3 regions of the Mycobacterium shunyiense genome follow, and region 3 is predicted to be linked to each of the others. Evidence: riboswitches for the same ligand, from Rfam matches in the RefSeq annotation. Region 3 holds a riboswitch; each other region holds the start of a gene.
What was found. A riboswitch is a leader RNA that binds a small molecule or an ion and turns the genes downstream of it on or off. The one in region 3 is predicted to bind cobalamin.
Positions count from the first base shown of each region.

Region 1 (5,688 bases), on a different contig from region 3:
AGGTGACGACGTCGTCGGTGTTGTCGGTGGAGCTGGTCAGCGTCGCGTAAGTGCGGATGAACGACTGACCGGCGCACTGATCGAACTTGATGCGCACGCCCGTGATCGTCACGCGAGTGCCCGTGCCCTTGAACGACTTCTTGTCGATCGGAACGATGGTCACGGTGCCGGGCTTGAGGTAGACCTTGCCCTGCAGGCTGACACCGGTACCGAGGCTGGCATCGCCGGCCGAACCGGTGAACGGGATCTTGATGCCTGGGGTGAAGCTGATGCCCGGGTTGATTTCCGTTTCGTCAGTGATGATGCCGCAACCGATCTGGGCGCCGGCTTCGAGCGTGCCGCCGGTCAGTTTGGTCTTGCCCCCGCCCGATACCTTTCCGTTGAAGGTGCCGCCGACGAGGTACTCACGTGACGACACCGCGGTGGTCAGTGGTGCGACCGGCAGCAGGGTTTCGTTGGATCCGGCGACCGTCACGTGCCAGCCGTCGGGGGTGTCGAGGACTCCGGGGGGCGAGGACGGCACTGCGCCCGTGTCCGGTGGGGGCGGGGCGGGCGCCGCCGCTGCGGCGGGCACCGCGGGGTCCGGCGGCGGCGGGGGATCTGCATATGCAAGGGGCGCAATCGCTACAGGGGCCAACATGCAGACTGCAGCCAGGGGGGCAAAACGACTCAACATGCGTGAACTTGCGCCTCTCGTGGTTTTGGGCCCTGCGTTATGCGACGCGCCGTGGTCGTCAAAAATCAAAGGGCCCAAGGAATCTGTCGCGACGAATCATGAACCGGTCGCGTTTCGGTTTGGTGAACAACGTCCCAACAGTTGCCACCTCATTTCCGTCGAGCTGGAATCGCCGAACCTGTGAGATTGCTGGGAAATAGCGTGTGCTGCAGCGCATTACATATATGAGGCATCGGCGGGTGCGGCCGGCGCACAATGGACGACCGTTAGGGGGAACGGGTTGGCCTGCAGTTCACCTTTTGGACATGTGGACCCTCGACGGTGAGGTGCATCCGGGGGGACGGCAGATGCGTCGATGAGGCGCGGACGTCAACTGTGGCGCCTTGGCGTCGAACTGCTATCCGACTGACGGAGGAATCGTTGAGGTCGTCTCAGGTGTACGAGCGAGGCGTGGCATCGTTGCTCATTGCCTTCAGCATTGGGTTTGGTTCCGCGCCCGCCGCGTTCGCGGAACCCGGCGATGAGGCGGGCGCACCGGGGCCGGGGGCGCCCGCGGTGCCCGAGTTGCCGCCGGTGACGGCGGGTGCGCCGGTTGCAGGTCCGGTGCCGGTGCCGGTCGCGAGTACGGATGACCCTGGCGTGCCTGCGGTTACGGCTTGCTCGACGTTCGCCAACGCGCTCGATTCGGCATCAACCTTCTACGGCGATTTCGCCGATTCGATCGAAGGTGTGGAGCGGCCCGACTACGGGGATCCGACCATCAGTACGACGAACACCAGTGGCCGGACGGCGCTGCGTGAAGCCGCCGCGTCGGCGATGAATGCCGCAGGCACACCGGGACTCTCGCCCGACATTGCCAACCCGATGCGCTCATGGTCTTTCGGTGCCACCAAGCTGCTGCTGAAGATGGGGCTGCGGACCGGCGGTCAATCGCTCAACGACACGGCGACCCAGCTCAACAACGATGCCAACAACGCGCAGATGGCCTGTGCCGCCGCGGGCACACACGCCTGACGAAGCGCCAATCACGTTGGAATGATCGGGTAATCGCGGCTCGGGCCGGCACCTGCGATCTTTGAACATTCACCCACCTGCGCGGTGCACCGTGCCTCCAGTAAAGGATTACCGTGATCCGGCTTGTGATCTCGTTGGTTGCGCTCGTGCTGATGGCCACCAGTTGTTCCGGCAACAGCGACACAGTCCCGGGGCCGCCGAAGGACGTGCCCAAGTCGGCACTCGAGGGTCTGCTGCTCAGCACCGAAGAGGTCAACACGCTGATGGGGGCCGACGGGATGACAGCGCACCCACCGGTCACGGAGATGAGCGACCATCGCAACCTGCTGCCCAACCTGAACTGCCTGGGCGCCTGGCAGGTAAACGAGTCCGCCATCTACGGGGATCACTGGGCCGCGATGCGCCAGGTGCTGCTGCGGGCACCGGACAATGACAACTGGGAGAACCTTCTGGTGCAGTCGGTGGTGATCTTTCCGTCTGCGCAGGACGCCGACGACTTCCTTGCTCAGTCGGCGGAACGCTGGTCCAAGTGCACCGACCACAAGGTGAACATCACGCTCAACGGTGAACCGCTGCCCAAGTGGAAGAGCGGCACGCTCACCAGAACCGAAGACGAACTCACCCTGCCGTTCACCCGCGTCGACGGTGACCAGACCCGCGACTGCCAGCGCGCGCTGGCCGCCGCCGCGAACCTCGTCATGGACATCCAAGCGTGCAAGCCGGCGGGATCCTCAGTGACCCAGGCAGCCGACGTGGTGGACAAGATCAAGGCCGCGATGCCTCGATGAGGAGTGCTGACCACGGGGTAGTCTGAGCCACGCAGCTGGTTTGTCGGCGCCGGGACGTTTACGGTGCCGACATCGAGCGTCGCAGGCTGATCGAGATGCGACGTGAGAGGGAACCCGGTGAGAATCCGGGACTGTCCCGCAGCGGTATGCAGGAACGACCGCCGTCATCAGCACTGGCCCGCAGAAATCTGCGGCTGGGAAGCGACGGCCAGTAGGAGCACGGTCCACGTGCGTGCCTGTGAGTCCGAAGACCTGCCAGCCGTACCGGGCGCGCCGCGTCCGGTGGTTCATCGCCTCGCGGAATGGGCAGTGGCCGAAAGCGGTTCACTCGTGGCGGGTGGCTGCGTTCGGCTCGGTGTCTCCTAGCGGTGGCCATCCTCTTCGTACGTTGAAGGACCTCGTCATGAGCACAACCGCAACACCGTTTTCCGCCACCATTCTGGGGTCACCCCGAATCGGGCCCAATCGTGAACTCAAGCGTGCCGTCGAGAAGTACTGGGCCGGGCGGATCGATCGCGCCGAACTGGAGTCCGTCGCCGCTACTTTGCGCCGCGACACCTGGAAGGCGCTGGTCGCGGCCGGGCTGGATTCGGTCCCGGTCAACGATTTCTCCTATTACGACCAGGTGCTCGACACAGCGGTCCTGGTCGGTGCCCTGCCGTCCCGGGTCGACGGCATCGCCGATGACCTCGACCGCTACTTCGCCGCGGCTCGCGGGAACGACGACATCGCGCCGCTGGAGATGACCAAGTGGTTCGACACCAACTACCACTACATCGTGCCCGAGATCGGGCCGGGCACCACCTTCGCGCTCAACCCGGCGAAGATACTCGGTGAGCTGGAAGAGGCGGCAGCCCAAGGTGTTCCGGCTCGCCCGGTGGTGGTCGGCCCGATCACGTTCCTGGCCCTGTCCAAGGCGGTCGAGGGCGCCGACGCTCCCACGGCCAGGCTGGACGAGCTCGTCGGTGTGTACGCCGAACTGCTCGCGGTGCTCGCGGACAAGGGCGTCACGTGGGTACAGATCGACGAACCCGTCCTGGTGACCGACATCCTCGACAATGCTGCCGAGCTGGCTGAGCGCACATACACCCGGCTGGCTGAGCTGGCGAAGCGGCCGGCGATCTTCGTCGCGACCTACTTCGGTGCACTCACCGACGCATTGCCCGCTCTGGCGCGGACGCCGGTCGAAGCGATTGGCATCGATTTGGTGGCCGGATCTGCCTCGGCGCTGTCAGCGGTTCCCGAGCTTGCGGGCAAGCTGCTGGTGGCGGGCGTGGTCGACGGGCGCAACATCTGGCGTACCAATCTTGAAAGCGCGCTGCACACCCTGACGGCACTCCCCGGAAATGCCAATGCAGTTGCAGTTTCGACGTCATGCTCGACTCTGCATGTGCCGTACACGCTCGACCCGGAAGACGGTCTCGATGGCGCGCTGCGCAGCTGGTTGGCGTTCGGCGCCGAGAAGGTCTTCGAGGTGGCGACTCTGGCGGTAGCGCTGCGCGACGGCGAAGAGAAGGTGGCCGCCGAGATCGAGTCGTCCAACGCGGCGGCCGCGTCGAGAGCCGGCGATCCCCGGCTTCACAACGACAGCGTGCGGGCTCGGCTGGAGTCCGTCCTGGCGGGCGGCATCAGCCGCGGTGCCGCCACCGAACGTCGCAGGGCGCAGGATGAGCGGCTCAGCCTGCCGTCGCTGCCGACCACCACAATCGGCTCGTTCCCGCAGACCGTTGACATCCGCAAGGCGCGGGCGGCGCTGGTGGCCGGCGAGATCGACGAGGCCGAGTACCGCAACCGGATGCAGGCGGAGATTGAATCGGTGATCCGGCTGCAGGAGCAGCTTGGGTTGGACGTGCTCGTGCACGGTGAACCCGAACGCAACGACATGGTGCAGTATTTCGCCGAGCAGCTCGACGGCTTCTTCGCCACCAAGAACGGGTGGGTCCAGTCGTATGGCAGCCGTTGTGTGCGTCCGCCGGTGTTGTTCGGTGACGTCACTCGTCAGCAGCCGATGACGGTTGACTGGGCTACGTACGCGCAGTCGCTCACCGACAAGCCGGTCAAGGGCATGCTCACCGGGCCGGTGACCATCTTGGCTTGGTCTTTCGTCCGCGATGACCAGCCGTTGGCCGACACCGCTTTTCAGGTCGCCCTGGCAATCCGGGACGAGACGGTGGACCTGCAGTCGGCAGGTATCGCGATCATCCAGGTCGACGAGCCCGCGCTACGCGAACTGCTGCCGCTACGCACCAAGGACAAGGAGGCCTATCTGAGTTGGGCGGTCGACGCGTTCCGGCTGTCCACCTCCGGGGTTGCCGACTCCACGCAGATCCACACCCACCTGTGCTATTCGGAGTTCGGTGAGGTGATTGGGGCCATCGCCGACCTGGATGCCGATGTGACGTCGATCGAGGCGGCCCGATCGCATATGGAGGTGCTCGATGACCTCAACGGCATCGGCTTCTCCAACAGCGTCGGCCCGGGTGTGTACGACATCCACTCGCCCCGGGTGCCCGGGGTCGACGAGATCGTCACATCATTGCGGGAGGCGCTCAAAGCCGTTCCGGCCGAGCGGCTCTGGGTCAATCCCGACTGCGGTTTGAAGACCCGGACCACTGATGAGGTGACCGAGTCGCTCAAGCATCTGGTCACCGCTACCGCGAAGGTGCGCGCGGGGTAGCCCGGTGTCGGGGTCAGCTCGTGGCGGTCTGAGCGTTGAGCCAGGCCGCCAACGAGCGCCCGGCCTCCAGAACGTGGCGCTCGGCGATGGTGCGGGCGGCCTCGGCGTCCTTGGCCTCCAGGGCGTCCAGCAGCTGCTCGTGCTCGTCGAGCGAGTGTTTCTCATGCTCGGGAAACACCGTCAGGAAGTTCGACGGCACCACCCGTGCGGCCTGTCGGATCTGGGTCAGCAAGCGAGGGGAGTGGGCGGCGCGGTGAATCTCCTGGTGGAACAGCCAGTTTGCCTCGCCGATGCTGTCCTCGCCCGACCGCCGGGCAACGTCGGCGGCCAGTTCGCGTAGCCGGGCGAGTTCGTCAGGTGTGATTCGTTCGGCCGCCCAGGCGGCGGCCTGCCCGGTGAGGACACCGAGGATGGTGAAGCTGTCGGTCACGTCTTCGGACTTGACGCCGATGACGGTGATCCCGCTGCGGGGAGCCACCCGCACCAGCCCTTCGAAGGACAGTTCCAGCAGCGCCTCCCGTACCGGGGTGCGG
Region 1 is NZ_JBZDPT010000047.1:603,577-609,264, reverse strand. Features, by position in the region: gene AC4ELS_RS30025 (MspA family porin) at 1-676, opposite strand, end outside; gene AC4ELS_RS30020 (Rv2240c family protein) at 1,127-1,690, shown strand; gene AC4ELS_RS30015 (sensor domain-containing protein) at 1,804-2,478, shown strand; cobalamin riboswitch at 2,536-2,752, shown strand; gene metE (5-methyltetrahydropteroyltriglutamate--homocysteine S-methyltransferase) at 2,882-5,155, shown strand; gene AC4ELS_RS30005 (GntR family transcriptional regulator) at 5,169-5,688, opposite strand, start outside.
Region 1: another riboswitch for cobalamin. It lies ahead of metE (5-methyltetrahydropteroyltriglutamate--homocysteine S-methyltransferase); the one in region 3 lies ahead of AC4ELS_RS21985 (PPE family protein).

Region 2 (5,688 bases), on a different contig from region 3:
CCCTCCCCTTCCCGACGGCCGGGCACCGGAAATCTCGCTGCCCGACGTGCTGACGCGAGTGGCTCAAGACAGTGCAGGCACCCTCGATGGCCGAACCGTGACCGTCTCCGGTTTCACGATGCGTGACGGTGAGCGCGCAGATCTGGCCCGAGTGGTGATCATCTGTTGTGCCGCAGACGCTCAGCTGGCCCGCATCCACCTGTCCGGGCCGGCTGCCAATCAGTTGGCCGAGTATCCGGAGAACACCTGGATCAAAGTCGAGGGCACGATCCCCGCGGGACAAAGCGATTCGAGCCGAGGCAGTATTCCGACGATGACTGCCCTGAGCGCGGTCCGTACCGAGCCGCCGGCACGGCCCTACGCCTGACCGCGCGGTCTCGTCAGTGCACAGTCCCCGCAGTTGGAACCGCCGGGCACCCGGTAATAGAGGCAGCAGCTGCGGCGGCGGAATGTCAGCCCGGTCAGGTCGCCCGCCCCGACCAATTCTCCCGTGGTCAACAATGATTCGGTGACGTCCCGCACGTCGTCACGTAAATCCGGTCGGGCCCCGGCCAGCTCATGTGCGGCCGCCACCAGAGCGGCAGCGGCATTGCCGTAGAGCAGCCCCGACGCCATCTTGACCTTGAGCCCGGCGGCCAGCGGCTCCAGGTGCTCGGTGATCACCAGCCGGTACAGCTGCTGTGGCAGTGCGCCGTCGACGGGTGTGCCCACGGCCATCGGCAGCCGGAGCTCGGTACTGGTGGAACGACGCTGCAGATCGGTCAGCTCGGGCAGCACTCCGTACTGCAGCGCACCGGCCAGCAGCGGTGACCACAACCGCGATGCGTGGCTGAACTGAACCAGGGAGGCACCGATACGCAGATCCGTCGTGCGGTATCCGGCCGTGGTCTTGGCGACGAGGTCCGCGCAGCCGTCGTCATAGCAGCGTTGCACCGGAACCCAGCCGGCCGGGTCGCCACCGACGGTGATCGCGAAGAACCCTCCGAGCGAGGCGATTTCGCCGAGTTGGGTACCGATGTTCACGATGTCGCCACCACCTTGGGCACAACGCCGACCTGAGGCCTGCCTGCGTCGACAGTGATGCGGGCGGCGACCCCGTACACGTCGGCAAGCAAATCCACGGTGAGGACCTCCACCGGGGTCCCGATCGTCACCACTTCTCCGCCGTCGAGCACACAGATCCGATCGCAATACGCGGCAGCAAGATTCAGGTCGTGCAGTGCGGCGATCACCGTCGCTCCCGTGTCCCGCAGCAGGCGCAGGGCCTCGTGCTGATGACGCAGATCGAGGTGGTTCGTGGGTTCGTCGAGCACGATGACGTCGGTGCGCTGGGCCAGCGCGCGAGCGATGAGCACCCGTTGCTTCTGCCCGCCGGAAAGCCGACCGTAATCGGCGCTGCTCAGGTCCGCGATGTCCAGTGCCGCCATCGCCCCGCCGATGATCTCGCGGTCCTCACGGCTGTCGGCCGCGAAGGACCGCTTGTACGGTGTGCGGCCCATCGCGACCATGTCGTACACGGTGAGTTCGAAATCGCCGGTGGCTTCCTGTAATACCGCCGCCACCCGGCGCGCGGCCTGCTTGCCCGGAAGCTTCCACACGTCGGTGCCGTCGACCAGCACCCGTCCGGCACTCGGCCGCAGAGCCCGGTACAGCGTGCGCAGCAACGTCGTCTTGCCCGCCCCGTTCGGTCCGACCACGGCCAGCACCTCACCTGCGGCCACCGCCAGCGAGACATCGGTGACCACCGGCTTGCCGCGCATCGACACCGACACCGCGTCGAACACCACCTCTACCGTCACACCCCGGCCTTTCGTCGCATCAGCCACAGGAAGAACGGCCCGCCGACCAGTGCGGTCAGGATCCCGACGGGCAGTTCCTCCGGGGTGGCCACGGTCCTGGCCACGATGTCGCACGACACCAGGAATGCCGCCCCCAGCAATGCCGCAGCCGGCAGCGCCTTGCGGTGGTCGGCCCCGACCAGCAGCCGCACCACATGCGGCATGATCAGCCCGACGAATCCGATCGTGCCGCTGACCGCGACCATGGCGCCGACCATCAGCGCCACGACGACGAACATCCCGGCCCGGAACCGGTGGACATCGAGCCCCAGCGAGGCAGCCGCCTCCTCACCGGTGTAGAGCAGGTTCAGCGATCGGGTGAAGGCCAAGAGCACCAATACGCCGAGGAACACCGCCAGCGCGGGCACCCAGACCATGCGCCAGGTGGTCCCGCCCAGGCCGCCGAGCATCCACCGCACCGCCGACTGTGTCTTGTGCGGATCGTCAGAAGTCACGATCATCAGGCTGGCCAGCGCGGACAGCACTTCGGCCACCGCCACGCCGGCCAAAACCAACCGCACGGTCGTCATCCGCCCACCCGAACGAGCCAGGGCGTACACCGCAACGAGTGCGAGGAAGGCCCCGAGGAAGGCCGCCAGTGGCAAGGTCAGCGCCTGCAGCGCGCCCGCACCGAACACGAGCATTGCGACGGCGCCGACCGATGCTCCCGAGGAGACACCCAGCAGCATCGGATCGGCAAGCGGGTTGCGCACCACGGCCTGCAACGCCATCCCGCACGCCGCCAGGCCGGCACCGACCACCGCCCCCAGCACGACGCGCGGCAGCCGGGCGTCGAGCACGATGGATTCCCGGACCGCAGGCCAACTCTGCTCGACGAGGCCCGGATGCACGGAGTGCAACACGATGGCCCACACCTGCCCCGGCGGGATCGAGACCGAACCGACGGCGACCCCGGCGGTCATCGTCGTCAGCAGCAGCCCCGCCAACCCGGCGAGGACCAGCCGGTAGGGAATCACGCAAACCGGTCCGGGTGCAGCTGTCGCGCCAGCGACTCCACCGCCCGGCCCACCCGCACGCCGACGACCACCGATGACAGCGGAAGCACGGCGAACCTCTGCTGCTCGACAGCCGGAACATGCTGCAGCAGAGGATGCTCGGTGAGGAATCGCTTCTTGTCCTCGACCGGCCGATCACCGTAGTCGTAGATCACGATGACCTCGGGTGCGCGTTCGGCGAACTGCTCGAACGACACGTCAGCCCAAACCTTGGGCACATCGGCGAACACGTTGGCTCCGCCGGCCTCTTCGATCATCAGGTTGCCGATGCCTTTGCCGCCCGAGGTGAACACCGTCGCCTCGCCACTGTCATAGACAGCGACGCGTATCGGCTGGGTCCCGCGTAGTTTCGCCTCGGACTGCGCCAACTCGCCGTGGAGCTTCTCGAGCTGCTGCTCGGCGCGGTCGGGGACACCGAAAATGTCTCCGATAGTCCGGATTTCGTCGTCCACGGCCGACATCGTCACGGGCTCGTCCCGGCAATCCTCGATGTTGAGGTAGGTGTGGACCCCGGCATCGGTCAGCCGCTGCCGACCGCGGCCCTCCTTCTCGTCGAACGCGCTGTCCCAGCCGCCGTAGACGAAATCGGGTTCGGTGGCCAGCAACGACTCGTAGGACGGGTACTCCTTGGCCAGTACCGGAATACTGTCGTAGGCGGCCTGGTACTCGGGCAGGATCCGATCGTCGAGATAGGACGTGCCGGCCATGGAATTCTCCAGGCCCAGCGCCAACAGCACCTCGATCGCGTGCTGGTTGAGCGCGACTGCGCGAGTAGGCGGACGCTCATAGGTCGAGCTGACGCCGCAATTGTCCACGGTCACCGGGAATCCCGGTGGGGCGCCGCCTGCGGTGTCGGGCGCCGCGGTCGAGGCGCACCCCGATACCAGTAGCACCGATGCCAGTCCGGCGGTCAGCCAACGAGCAGCCATGGGCGTACCCATCCTCTCCGGGGAGATCCGCCCCAGTGCGTGCGAGGTGGCGACTGCGGTGTGTATCTGGCTCTCGACGACCAGCAAGAACTGGTCGATCGATCACAGTGGCGGGACCGCGCCGGATTCACACCGGCTTCCACGATCCGCAGTCGCCCTATCGCCGTCGATGGTAGGTCAGGCCGGCCCGACGACTGGCAGCAGCGCCATCTCCCTGGCGTTCTTGATCGCCGTGGCGACCTGGCGCTGTTGCTGCGGGGTGAGCCCGGTGATGCGCCGGGACCGGATCTTGCCCCGCTCGCTGATGAACGTGCGCAGCAGGTGGACGTCCTTGTAGTCGACCTCGGTCACCCCGAGGGCCTTCAGCTGATTGCGCCTCGGCTTCTTGAGATCGGTGGCCGGGGGTCGCTTCTTGTTGTGCTTCCGGGAATTCGCCGCCATCACCAACTCGACTTCCGTACGCCGGGCAGTTCACCGCGGTGCGCCAGTTCGCGCACCCGGACCCGCGACAGGCCGAACTTGCGCAGATGCCCACGTGGTCGCCCGTCGACCGCGTCCCGGTTGCGCAATCGGACCGGGCTGGAATCGCGCGGCAACCGTTGCAGCGCCGACACCGCCGCGGCCTTCTGCTCACGCGTGCTCTCCGGATTGCGGATGGCCTCTTTGAGCTCGGCCCGCCGTTCGGCGTAGCGCTCCACGAGCTTCCGGCGCTGCTCGTTCTTGACGATCTTGGATCGCTTGGCCATCAGCGCTCCTCACGGAATTCGACGTGGCGGCGGATGACCGGGTCGTACTTGCGCAGCACGATCCGGTCCGGGTCGTTGCGGCGGTTCTTGCGGGTGACGTAGGTGTACCCGGTCCCCGCGGTCGACTTCAGCTTCACGATCGGCCGAATATCGGTGCTGGCCATCAGATCTTCTCCCCTGCGCTACGCAACCGGGCCACCACGGCCTCGATGCCGTCGCGGTCGATCACCTTGATTCCCTTGGCGCTGACGCGAAGTCGGATCCTGCGCCCTTCGGTCGGCAGGTAGTACGTCTTGGTCTGGATATTGGGGTTCCAGCGGCGGCGACTGCGCTTGTGCGAGTGCGACACCGTGTTGCCGAACCCGGGCGAGCGCCCGGTGACTTGGCAGTGGGCAGACATCGGTCTCCTTCGGATGGGGTAGCCTCACGATAATGATAATCGTTTTCAACAACAACTGTGTCGGGAGGTACGGTGCGAACCCCTGTGGTGCTGATCGCCGGTCAAGGTGACAGCGACGGCGTAGCAGAAGAACTGGGCCGCAGGCCGGGAACCGTGCTCGTGCGCCACACCTTTGACGGCCATGTGGTGCTGCGGACCGTGTCCGACGGCAGCGGCACATCCGAACTCGCCCTCGAGCTCGCCCACGGTTGCGTGTCCTGCACAGTCCGCGACGACCTGCTGATCCTGTTACGGCGCCTGCACCGGCGTGGCGACGTGGAGCGCATCGTCGTGCAGTTGATGCCCTGGCTGGAGGCCGAGCCCGTGTGCTGGGCCATCAACACCATCCGGGTCCACGTCGGGCCCGGCTACATCGACGGACCCGCCTCTCGCGACGTCACCATCGGCGCGGTGATCGCGTGCCTGGACGCCACGGTGTGGCTGCAGCAGTCCATCGGCGACGAGGAACTGCCCGACGGACGCACCGTCGCCCAGGTGGTCGTCGGCCAGGCCGAGTTCGCCGACATGCTGGTGCTCGACGAGCCCGAGGCCACCACCCTGTCGGTGCTCCGCCGGCTCGCGCCCCGCGCCCGCATCACCGTGGGCCCCGACCAGGTGGAGCTCGGCCTGGCTCATCTGGAGCCGAACAGCCCCCGCGGGCGCACCCCGACACCGCACGATCCGCTTCTGGCCGGTGAACCACCGCTGGAACCCGACGAC
Region 2 is NZ_JBZDPT010000007.1:67,076-72,763, forward strand. Features, by position in the region: gene AC4ELS_RS06775 (TIGR03943 family putative permease subunit) at 1-367, shown strand, start outside; gene AC4ELS_RS06780 ((2Fe-2S)-binding protein) at 358-1,023, opposite strand; gene AC4ELS_RS06785 (ABC transporter ATP-binding protein) at 1,020-1,799, opposite strand; gene AC4ELS_RS06790 (FecCD family ABC transporter permease) at 1,796-2,815, opposite strand; gene AC4ELS_RS06795 (ABC transporter substrate-binding protein) at 2,812-3,783, opposite strand; cobalamin riboswitch at 3,824-3,949, opposite strand; gene rpsR (30S ribosomal protein S18) at 3,961-4,224, opposite strand; gene rpsN (30S ribosomal protein S14) at 4,224-4,529, opposite strand; gene rpmG (50S ribosomal protein L33) at 4,529-4,693, opposite strand; gene rpmB (50S ribosomal protein L28) at 4,693-4,929, opposite strand; gene mrf (ribosome hibernation factor-recruiting GTPase MRF) at 5,002-5,688, shown strand, end outside.
Region 2: another riboswitch for cobalamin. It lies ahead of AC4ELS_RS06795 (ABC transporter substrate-binding protein); the one in region 3 lies ahead of AC4ELS_RS21985 (PPE family protein).

Region 3 (5,688 bases):
GCCATCTGGTCCGCAGCCCTGGCCGCGGCCTGCGCGGTCGTGCTGGTGTTCACCCTCAACGGCCTGCTGTTGCCCTACATGCGCCGCCAGCAGTCCAACTCGCACAAGGGCCGGTCCTCTTATGTCGGCCTGCTCGGCACGGTCACCCTCGAAGTCCCGCCGGGCGGCTGGGGCGAGATCTCCTTCGTCGACGCCGACGGCAACCGGGTGTTCTCCCGCGCCAAGAGCGACGAGGCCGACGCCCTGCCCAAGGCGACGCGCGTCTACATCGCGGACATCGATCCGGATTTCGTCCACATCGTCGCAGTTCCAGAAACCTGAGCTTCCAGCAACCTGAGCAGTTCCAGAAACCTGAGCTGCACCCGAGCGCTGCCCCACCGAGAAAGGCACCACAGTGTCCCTGCTGCTCATCGTCGTCCTCGCCGCCATCGCCGCGATCCTCATCCTGGTGGTGCTGCCGTTGATCTACGTCAAGAACTACATCAAGGTGCCGCCCAACGAGGTGGCCGTGTTCACCGGACGCGGCACCCCCAAGGTGGTCCGCGGCGGTGCCCGGTTCCGGATGCCCGGCATCGAGCGGGTGGACATCATGAGCCTGGAACCGTTCAACGTCAGCATCAACCTGCAGAACGCGCTGTCCAACAACGGTGTGCCGGTCAACGTCGAAGCCGTCGGGCTGGTGCGCATCGGCTCGGCCGACGAGGCCGTACAGACCGCGGTGCAACGCTTCCTGACCTCCGACCTCAACGAGTTGCAGCGTCAGATCAACGAGATCCTGGCCGGCAGCCTGCGCGGCATCACCGCGACCATGACCGTCGAGGACCTCAACTCCAACCGCGACAGCCTGGCCCGCAGCGTGGTCGAGGAGGCCGGCGGTGACCTGGCCCGGATCGGCATGGAGGTCGACGTCCTCAAGATCGCCGGCATCTCCGATGCCAACGACTACCTGAAGTCGCTCGGCCAGCGCCGCATCGCCGAGGTCAAGCGGGACGCCACGGTCGGCACCGCCGAGGCCGAGCGCGACGCCCAGATCCAGTCGGCCAAGGCCCGCCAGGAGGGGTCCATCGCGCAGGCCGAGGCCGACACCGCGATCGCCACCGCCAACCAGAAGCGCGACGTCGAGCTGGCCCGGCTGCGCGCGCAGACCGAGGCCGAGAACGCCCAGGCCGACCAGGCCGGACCGCTGGCCAACGCCCGCGCCCAGAAGGACGTCGGCATTGCCACGGAGCAGGCCGAGGCGGCCCGGGTGCAGGCCCGCATCGAGGTGGAGCAGCGCCGCGCCGAACAGGCCCAGGCTGCCCTGCAGGCCGACGTGATCGCACCTGCCGAGGCAAAGCGACAGGCCGACATCGCGATCGCCGAAGGCCAGCGCCAGTCCACGATCCTGGCCGCCGAGGCCGCAGCCGAGACCGAGCGGCGCAAGGGTCAGGCCGAGGCCGACGCCCGCAAGGCGGCCGCCGACGCCCTTCGGGTGGAGAAGCAAGCCGAGGCCGACAGCCTGCAGGCCAAGCTCGTCGCCGAGGCCGCCGGTAAGAAGGAACTGGCCGACGCCCTGCGGGTCGAGCAACAGGCCGAGGCCGCCGGTATCGAGGCCAAACTGCTGGCCGAGGCCAACGGTAAGAAGGAGATCGCCGCGGCGCTCAACGGCTACACGGCCGAGGCCGCGCGCCTGCTGATGCTTCCCGACGTGCTCGCCTCGGTGGTCAAGGCGACCGAGGCGGCGGCCGCACCGCTGGCCGAGATCGACCGGCTGTCGATCATCGGCGGGTCTGGCGACACCCAGGGCGCGGTCGGGAGCCTGCTCGGCATCAGCCCGCTCGCGGTGGCCAACATCCTGGAGTCGCTCAAGGCCTCGGGCATCGACGTGGCGGCCATGCTCAACCGGAATGCTGACAAGGCCGACGCGCAGGACTGATCGCGCAGGACTGATTCAGCGTCGAGGAAGCGAACCGACTTCGGCTACCGGGACGCTGAGTCAGGCGGGTTCGGGCCCGATGCCCACCGGCCGGTCGGGCGCGCGCCCGCGTACAGGTCGTCGTGGCGCACCGTGACGTCCCCGCCACCGGGGTGTGCTGGTCGGCACGGTTGCCTCAGGTGTTCACCTAATGACCGACTCAAGTTGGCGGGCATGGCCGAAGGTCAACTCCCGCAACAACGTTCCAAAGGCAGATCGGTTGGGCGATCGGGCGACGCGCGCGTCAGCTATTGCGTCTTCCAGTGACATGCGACAATGCCCCGGTACGGCAACGATGGTGCAGGAAGCCGGTGTAAATCCGGCACGGTCCCGCCACTGTGATCGGGGAGCGACCCTCAACAGCCACGGCTCTCAACGGAGCTGGAAGGCGAGGCGAGCGTTGATCCGAGAGTCAGGACACTCACATCGTCGCATCCTTCGACGCGGGGCGGTGTACCCCGAAGAGAGCTGGTCCCCTTGCCTGCCCCGGTCTGGGCGGCGTCGCCGCCTGAGGTCCATTCGTCCTTGTTGTCCGCCGGCCCCGGCGCCGGCTCATTGCTGGCCTCCGCCGCAGCGTGGTCCACGTTGGCGGCGGACTACAACTCCATCGCCGACGAGCTGACCGCAGTACTGGGCGCAGTCCAGTCCGAGATCTGGATGGGCCCATCCGCGGAGGCGTACGTGGCCGCCAACGGCCCCTATCTGGCGTGGCTACGACGCGCCGGAGCCCAGGCCACGTCGACGGCCGCCGCGCTGCAGACCGCCGCCGGGGCCTATGCCAGCGCCCTGGCGGCCATGCCGACCATGGCTGAGCTGGCCGCCAACCACGCCGCACACGCGGTGCTGGTGGGCACGAATTTCTTTGGTGTCAACACCATTCCGATAGCGCTGAACGAGGCCAACTATGCGCGGATGTGGGCACAGGCCGCCGCGGTGATGACCACCTACGAGGCGACGGCGGACGCCTCGGTGACCTCGGTGCCACAGCTCGAGGCGGCGCCCCCGATGCTCAAGGTAGAGCCCGCGATGCTCAAGACGCTGGACAGTGCGGACTCGGCCCCGGAAACCGCGCCGGAGGCCCCGCAGTGGTTCACCGACTTCGCCAATTGGCTCGAAGGCTTTGTCCCCCAAGCGCCTTATCCCGACAGCAGCCAGTATCCGCTCTACGTCGAGCTGCAGGAGTTCTTCAACAAGATCGGCTACACCGGTATCCCGGATCCGCTGGCCGATTTCTTCGCCGGGCTGCAGAACGGATCGAATCTGCTGCCACCAATCGGGGTGCCGGGGTCGTGGCTGGGTTGGACCGGCAACCCGTTGAGCTATCTCAACCCCGCCACCCTGGCCTATATCTTCTCGGTGCCACTGGACCCGGTGTCCTACATCGTGTTCACCAGCAAGGTGATCATCGACGACCTGATCGCGGTCCTGTACACCGCGCTTTTCAATCCCCAGGCCCTGGGTGTGGTCATCCCACTGGTGATGGTGGAGATCATCGGGTCCACGATCGGCAACACCATCCAGTTGCTCAACTACACGATCACCCAGACGGCGTTGCTCCCCGCGTTGCTGCCGGCGCTGGCCGCCACGACCGCGCTGGCCCCGGTCGGAGTGGTCGGCGGCCTGGGGGTCGGGGCGCTGGCGCACCATGCCACGACGGAGGCCGTGGTAGCGCCGCCACCTCCGCCCGCGCCGTCAGCCGGCCTGGCAATGGCTCAGCCGTCACCTTCTGCACCGGCCCCTGCGCCAGCCCCCGCACCCGCGCCGACACCGACGCCGACAGCTACCCCAGCCCCCGCACCGCCGCCTGCCCCGCCGCCGACGCCGGCTGGTCCGCCGTCGGTGTCCATGCCCGCCTACGGGTACATGGTCGGCGGCTTGGACATGGGTGCCCGTCGCGCGGCGGGGAGCAGAACCCGCAAGAAGGCGGCCTCCAAGCCGGCCGCCGACGAAGCTGATGTGGCCGAGCCTGAGGAAGATGCTGCGGCACCGCGTCATCGCCGACGCCGGGAGAAAGTCGGGATGCACGGGCGCGGACACAAGTACATGTACCTGGATCAGGACCTGGTGCCCGATCCGGTGGCCATGCCCTCGGGCCGCGGCGCCGGAAGGCTCGGCTTCGCCGGTTCCGCCCCACGGGAGGGCACCGCGTCACCGGCCGGGTTCGCCGCGCTGACCGAGGATGAGTTCGGCGGTGGCGCTGTCAGTCCGCTGCTTCCGAACACCTGGCCGGCCGACCGGGACAACAGCTGAGCGGCGATCAGCCCCCGCAGCGGATCTGATTCCCGCTGCGGTCCAACTGATCCGGGCCCAGGCCGAGGTATTTCTCGCGCAGCTTGTCCCACAGTTCCAGCTGGCCCCACTCTGGCTCGTCACGGATCTGCTGGACATTGGTGAGGAACGGGTTGGGCAGCATCACCGTCATCATCTGCTCGTCGCGCCCGTTGTAGAGCCGCACCCCCCACGACATCGGGTTGCCTTCCTTGCCGATCGAGCGGTACAGCTCGGCGCGGCTGCAGCGGCGGATCTGGCCCAGCTCGCGGCCGCTGGCGCGGTGCTTTCCGATGCACAGGTGGAAGTGCCAGCGACCGAAATCGATGGTGGCATAACCGTCGAGCATCGCGATCTTGCGTGGTGCGTTGGGCGCGGCCACTTCCCAGGCGGCACCCTGCATGATGATCCCGAACCAGATCTCGTCCCAGTACTCGTCGAAGCACAGGTGCAGCAAATCCAGCAGGCTGTCCTGATCGGTGGGCAACGGCCACACCTGTTCGCGGCCACGGTCTTCGGTGTCGACGATCGGCGGATCGGCGACGATCTCAGCGGTGGTGTCAGTCATGTGGATCCCTTCTCCAAACGTGAATCGGTCTCGGGTTTGTGGGTCAGCGTGCAATCACCGCACAACCCGGCGTCGGGCGTGCGATAGAACAGGCAGCAACTGGTGCGCCGATAATCGGTGCTCGATCCATTGAAAGATATTGTGCCGCTCAGCCGTTCGTCGTCGAACAGGCCGCGTGCGAGAATCCAGCCCGGCTCGGCCGCGAGTTCGCCGCCGTGATGCCGGCTCAACGCACGGGCGGCACCCAGAAGCGCGGAGGCGGCATTGCCGAGCAGCAGCCGCTGCGATATCGGGCCGAGCCGTCGGACCGCGTCGACCAGCGGTACCAGGTGGTCACGCAGGATCATGTCGGCCAGCAGGGGTTCGGAATCGGCTGCCCGCCAGGCGATGGGATGGCGCAGGTGCAAGCGCACCGAGCCGCCGGATTCGCTGAACCAGAGCTGATCACGATGCAGGTCCACCAGCAGGCCGTGTTCGGCGAGCCCGCCCAGACCGATCGACCACAGCCGGGCGGCGAAACCTAAGTAGAACGTCGACACCGCGACGCGCAGATCCGGTGCCCCGATGCGCTCCCGGACCCGCTCGACCACGCCGGCCAGCAGCTGCTCGTCGGTGTACAGCTGGGCGACCGGGCGCCAGTCGCCGTCCGGGATCTGCCCGGTGGACACCGCGAAATAGGAACTGACCGTGGATAGTTGCGCCAGCGCCGACGCCACCTGGTCGGCCTGCACGCAGCAGTGTGAGCCGGCGGGCACGCTCCGCAGCAGCTGCGGCAGGTCACGCAGTGCCACTATCTCGGCACCGGCCACGGTGCGCACGGCAATGGTGTCGACATCGGTTGCGGTGAGGATGATCTCGGCGCTGTCTCCGTCCCGCCAGCCCTCCCGGGACAGCACGC
Region 3 is NZ_JBZDPT010000040.1:137,201-142,888, reverse strand. Features, by position in the region: gene AC4ELS_RS21995 (NfeD family membrane protein) at 1-321, shown strand, start outside; gene AC4ELS_RS21990 (flotillin family protein) at 395-1,915, shown strand; cobalamin riboswitch at 2,214-2,397, shown strand; gene AC4ELS_RS21985 (PPE family protein) at 2,432-4,204, shown strand; gene AC4ELS_RS21980 (DUF7676 family protein) at 4,212-4,790, opposite strand; gene AC4ELS_RS21975 (ATP-binding cassette domain-containing protein) at 4,787-5,688, opposite strand, start outside.